Regions from separate parts of the Streptomyces sp. CA-181903 genome, predicted to be linked through region 2. Evidence: riboswitches for the same ligand, from Rfam matches in the RefSeq annotation. Region 2 holds a riboswitch; the other holds the start of a gene.
The links. A riboswitch is a leader RNA that binds a small molecule or an ion and turns the genes downstream of it on or off. The one in region 2 is predicted to bind thiamine pyrophosphate.
Positions count from the first base shown of each region.

Region 1: it holds a riboswitch for thiamine pyrophosphate, as region 2 does, so the genes downstream of both, ACQEVS_RS24580 (thiamine ABC transporter substrate-binding protein) here and thiO (glycine oxidase ThiO) in region 2, are expected to answer to the same signal.

Region 1 covers NZ_JBNJLY010000001.1:5,474,299-5,477,212, reverse strand. The annotation lists gene ACQEVS_RS24585 (ABC transporter permease) at 1-585, opposite strand, end outside; gene ACQEVS_RS24580 (thiamine ABC transporter substrate-binding protein) at 561-1,658, opposite strand; TPP riboswitch at 1,654-1,759, opposite strand; gene rlmN (23S rRNA (adenine(2503)-C(2))-methyltransferase RlmN) at 1,828-2,914, opposite strand, start outside.
Region 2 covers NZ_JBNJLY010000001.1:1,965,068-1,967,981, reverse strand. The annotation lists gene ACQEVS_RS08555 (thiazole synthase) at 1-306, opposite strand, end outside; gene thiS (sulfur carrier protein ThiS) at 308-526, opposite strand; gene thiO (glycine oxidase ThiO) at 523-1,716, opposite strand; TPP riboswitch at 1,714-1,826, opposite strand; gene ACQEVS_RS08540 (NAD(P)/FAD-dependent oxidoreductase) at 1,970-2,914, shown strand, end outside.

The DNA of each region.
Region 1 (2,914 bases), 3.5 Mb from region 2:
CCAGGCCGCGAACCGGCCGGCGCCGAGCACCCGCGCGGCCTCCTCCTGCCGGGGGTCGAGCTGGGCCCAGAGCCCGCCGACGGTCCGGACGACCACGGCGTAGTTGAAGAAGACGTGGGCGAGCAGGATCGCCCAGACGGAGTTGTCGAGCCTGACGCCCCACAGCTCGTCGAGGAGCCCCCGCCGCCCGAGCAACGCCAGGAAGGCCGACCCGGCCACCACCGTGGGCAGCACGAACGGGACGGTGACCACCGCCCGCAGCAGCCCCTTGCCGGGGAAGTCGAAGCGAGCCATGACGTACGCGCCGGGGAGCGCGAGCACCAGCGTGAGCGCCGTGGAGGCCGCCGCCTGCCAGGTGGTGAACCACAGGACGTGCCCGGTCGCCGGATCGGTGAGCACCTCGCCGATCCGCCCGAACCGCCACCGCCCGTCCGCCTTCAGCCCCCGCGTGACGATCGCGGCCACCGGATAGGCGAAGAAGAGGCCGAAGAAGGCGAGCGGGACGGCCATCAGGCCGAGGCGGACGCCCGTCCCCCGCGCTCCGCGGTCCTTCGGTGCGGTTACTTCAGGACGATCGAGGACCATGCCTTGACCCACTGATCACGGTTCTTCGCGATCTTCTCGGGGGCGAGCGTCTGCGGGGCGTCGACCGTCGCGCCGAACTTGGTGAACAGCTCGGGCAGCTTCGCGTCCGTCACCACCGGCTTGACGTACATGCTCAGCGGCACGTCCTCCTGGAACCGCTTGCTCAGCAGGAAGTCCAGCAGCGCCTTGCCGCCCTTGGCGTTCTTCGCGCCCTTGAGCAGCCCGGCGTACTCGGTCTGCCGGAAGCAGGTGCCGGTCGCGACGCCGGTCGGCGCCTCGTCCGCCGACTTCGGCTGCTGCTTCATGCCCTGCACCTCGGCCGGCGGGCTGGACGCGTAGGAGACGACGAGCGGCCGGTCGCCCTTGGCCTTGCGGCCGGCGGCGGAGCCGGAGAAGCGGTCGTTGTACGCCTGCTCCCAGCCGTCGACGACCTCGACGCCGTTGTCCTTGAGCTTCTTCCAGTAGTCCTGCCAGCCCTCGTCCCCGTACTTGCCGACGGTCGCGAGCTGGAAGGCGAGGCCCGGGGAGGAGGTGGCCGCGTTCTCGGTGACCAGCAGGCCCTTGTACTCGGGCTTCACCAGATCGTCGAGGGTCTTCGGCGGCGTCAGCTTGTGGTCGGTGAAGTAGGCGCGGTCGTAGTTGACGCAGATGTCACCGGAGTCGACCGGTGTCACCCGGTGCTCGGCGTCGTCGGCCCGGAACTCCTTCGTCACCCGGTCCAGGCCCTTGGCCTCGTACGGCTCGAAGATCCCGTTGTCGAGGGCGCGGGACAGCAGCGTGTTGTCCACGCCGAAGAACACGTCGCCCTGCGGGTGGCTCTTGGAGAGGATCGCCTGGTTCACCGCCCGCCCGGCGTCGCCGCTCTTGAGCGTCTTGACCTTGTAGCCGGTCCGTGCGGTGAACTCCTTGAGCACGTCCGGGGAGGCGACGAACGACTCGTGCGAGACGAGGGTGACCGTCTTGCCGCCGTCCGTCTCCTTGGCCTCGTCGGAGCCTCCGCAGGCCGCGAGGGCCGGGACGGCCAGGGCGGTGACGGCGGCGGCGCCCAGGGCACGCCGGAGGGTGGTGTTCATGGTCGAGCTGACTCCCTACGCCGGTACTAACCGGATCAGGTCCGAGGGTCTGCGGCGCGGGCCGCACTCTCAGCGCTGTGTGCGCTCCCCTGTCGGATTGTTCATTTGTACGAGCGGTGCGAGTGCACCGTACCAGTGCGCCCGCCCGCTCCCCCGCCCTCGGCGGGGCTCAGCGCTCGGTCGCCGCCAGCTGGCCGCAGGCGCCGTCGATCTCCTGGCCGCGCGTGTCCCGGACGGTGACCGGGACGCCGTGCGCGGCGATCGCCGCGACGAACGCCCGCTCGTCCTCCGGGCGGGACGCCGTCCACTTGGAGCCCGGCGTGGGGTTCAGCGGGATCAGGTTGACGTGCACCCGCTTGCCCTTGAGCAGCCGGCCCAGCAGGTCGCCGCGCCACGCCTGGTCGTTGATGTCCCGGATCAGGGCGTACTCGATGGAGATCCGGCGGCCGGACTTCTCCGCGTACTCCCAGGCCGCGTCCAGGACCTCGCGGACCTTCCAGCGGGTGTTGACCGGGACGAGGGTGTCGCGCAGCTCGTCGTCGGGCGCGTGCAGCGAGACCGCGAGGCGGCACTTGAAGCCCTCGTCGGCGAACCGGTGCATCGCCGGCACCAGGCCGACGGTGGAGACGGTGATGCCGCGCTGCGACAGCCCGAGGCCGTCGGGCTCCGGGTCGGTCAGCCGGCGGATGGCGCCGACGACGCGCTTGTAGTTGGCCAGCGGCTCGCCCATGCCCATGAAGACGATGTTCGACAGCCGCGCGGGCCCGCCGGGCACCTCGCCGTCACGCAGCGCCCGCATGCCGTCCACGATCTGGTGCACGATCTCGGCGGTCGACAGGTTGCGGTCCAGACCGGCCTGGCCGGTGGCGCAGAACGGGCAGTTCATGCCGCAGCCGGCCTGTGAACTGATGCACATGGTGACCCGGTCCGGGTAGCGCATCAGGACGGACTCGACGAGCTTGCCGTCGTGCAGCCGCCACAGCGTCTTGCGGGTGGTGTCGTCGTCGCACGAGATGTGCCGCACGACGCTCATCAGCTCCGGCAGCAGCTCGCCCGCGAGCTTCTCGCGGGCGCCGGCCGGGATGTCCGTCCACTGCGCGGGGTCGTGCGCGTACCGCGCGAAGTAGTGCTGGGACAGCTGCTTCGCCCGGAAAGGCTTCTCACCGATGGCGGCGACGGCCTCCTTGCGCTCGGCGGGCGAGAGGTCGGCGAGGTGCCGCGGGGGCTTCTTGGCTCCGCGGGGGGCTACGAAAGTC
Region 2 (2,914 bases):
GATGACCTCCAGCTTCACCCAGTCGGTGCCCAGCGCCTCGCGCGCCAGCCGGGCGGTGAGGACGGCCTCGCCGGCGGTGAAGCAGCCGGCGGTGTTGGGCAGCACCCGGATGCCGTGCCGCTCCAGGACCGAGAGGACCGAGCCGCGGACCGCCGGGTCGAGGCGGCGCATGGCGACGGTGGTCAGTTCGGTGCCGGAGGCGAGCAGGGCCCGTTCCAGGACGTCGAGGCTGGGCGCGCCGCCCGTCCCCATGATCAGGCGGGAGGCGAAGGGGGTGCCGGCGATGGTGAGCACGTCGTCCGCCACGTCAGCCTCCCTGCACCGCGGTGAGGACCTCGACGCGGTCGCCGTCGCGCAGGGGCGTGTCCGCCCAGCTGCCGCGCGGGACGACGGCCTCGTTGACGGCGGCGGCCACGCCGCCCGGGGAGCCGGCGCCCGTGAGGCCGGTGACGACGGTGGCGAGGGTCGTCCCGGGCGGGACGGCGCGCCGCTCGCCGTTGACGTGGATGGTGTGGACGTCGGTCATGCGGAGGGCTCCTGGGCGAGGGCGGACGGGGTGGCGCCGGGCGCGGCGAACCGGCGGGGGGTGAACGGGCGGGCCTCCTCGGGCAGCCGCCCGGTGGTCAGCACTTCGGCCATGACGTCGCCGGTCAGCGGGGTCAGCAGGACGCCGTTGCGGTGGTGGCCGGTGGCCAGGTGCAGGCCCGGCAGGTCCGTCGGGCCGAGGAGGGGCGCGTTGTCGGGGGAGCCGGGGCGCAGCCCGGCGGAGGTCTCGGCGAGCGGCAGTTCGGTGAGGCCGGGCACCAACTCGTGCGCGTCACGCAGCAGTTCGTAGACGCCGCCGGCGGTGACGGTGGTGTCCCAGCCGAGCTCCTCGGTGGTCGCGCCGATCACCAGCTCGCCGTTCTCCCGGGGCACCAGGTAGACGGGGTTGCCGCGGACGACCGCGCGGACGGTGCGGGAGAGGAACGGCCGCACCGCCTCGGGGACGCGCAGCCGCAGGGTCTGGCCCTTGACCGGGCGGACCGGCGGCAGGACGTCGTCCGGCAGCCCGGCCATCCGGCCGCTGTGGCTGCCGGCCGCCAGGACGGTCTGGCCGGCGGAGATCCGCCGCCCGTCGGCGAGTTCGGCGCCCGCGGCCCGGTCGCCGTCGAGCAGCACCCGGGCGACGGCCGTGCGGTGCAGGGCCACTCCGGCGCGTTCGCAGGCGGTCAGCAGGGCGGCGGCCAGCCGCCGGGGGTCGGTCTGGTGGTCGCCGTCCACCCGCAGGCCGCCCTGGACGCCCGGGGCGAGCATCGGTTCCAGGCGGCGGCACTCGCGGCCGGTCAGCCACTCCGCCTCCAGCCCGCAGCTCCGCTGGAACGCGCCGAGTTCGCGCAGGTGGGCGCGGTCGTCGGCGTCGAGGGCGACGGCGAGGGTGCCGCAGGCGCGGTAGCCGGTGTCCCGGCCGCTGGCCTCCTCCAGCTCGGCCGTGAACGCGGGGTAGCGGCGGGCCGAGGCCAGGTTGAGGGCGAGCAGAGCCTGCTCGCCGTAGTGCAGTTCGGTGACGGCGGCCAGCATCCCGGCCGCCACCAGGGCGGCCCCGCCGCCGGGCGCCGGGTCGGCGACGGCGGTCCGCAGGCCCCGCTGGGCGGCCCGCCAGGCGGTCACCAGGCCGATGATCCCGCCGCCGATCACCAGGACGTCGTACGGTCCGGTGCGCGTAGACGCGTGCATGGGCGTCCAGCCCCTCCCTTCGCCGGCATGACCCGGATCAGGTTCGTACGGTCGGAGGCCGTCCAGCCTCCCTCTCAGCCCGGTCCGTCCGGGCTCCCGCGAGTGCTTGTGCACCGGCCACCCTAGTACGGTCCGCGAACGCGGCGGAAGGCGGCGGGGACCGGCCCGGGGGCGCGCGGCGCGGTGGTGTTGTGTCGGAGGTCTCGCCGCACGGTGCTCCGGGAGACCTCGCCCGCCCGCCTACAGTGATCGGGTGAGTGAGCAGACGAACACCCGCAGTGGTACGGCCCCCGACGAGCCGGTGGGAGGCGCGGCGCGGCGGCGCGTCGTCGTCGCCGGCGCGGGCATGGCCGGCGTGCAGACCGCCGTCGCCCTCCGCGAACAGGGCTGGGAGGGCACGATCACCCTGCTGGGCGCCGAACCGCACCCGCCCTACGACCGGCCGCCGCTGTCCAAGGCGGTGCTGCTCGGCAAGGCGGACGGGTCCGCCTTCGAGGTCGACTTCGCCTCCCTGGACATCGAACTCGCCCTCGGCCTGGAGGTCACCGGGCTGCGCCCCGCCGATCACGAGGTGGACACGCCGCGCGGCCCCGTCCCGTACGACGTCCTGGTGGTGGCCACCGGCGCCGAGCCGGTCCGGCTGCCCGGCGCCGAGGACCTGCCCGGCGTCCACCTGCTGCGCACCCTGGACGACGCGGAGCGGCTGCGGCCGCTGCTGGAGCGGAAGGGCGACGTGGTCGCCGTCGGCGCCGGCTGGATCGGCGCCGAGTTCGCCACCGCCGCGCGCGAGGCCGGCTGCCGGGTGACCGTCGTCGAGGCCGCCGACCGCCCGCTCGCCGGCGCGCTGCCCGCCGAGGTCGCCGCGCACATGGCCGACTGGTACGAGCAGAGCGGCGCCCGGCTGCTCACCGGCGCCCGGGTGGCGGCCCTGGAGCCCGGTGCCGTGCTGCTGGCCGACGGCACCCGGCTGACCGCCGACGCCGTCGTCGTGGGCATCGGCGCGCGGCCCGCCACCGGCTGGCTCGCCGGCTCCGGCGTCGAGCTCGCGGCGGACCGCTCCGTCGTCACCGACGACCGGCTGCGGACGTCCGTCCCGGACGTGTACGCGGTCGGGGACTGCGCCTCCTTCCCCTCCGCGCGGTACGGCGAACGGCTCCTCGTCCACCACTGGGACAACGCCCTCCAGGGGCCGAAGACC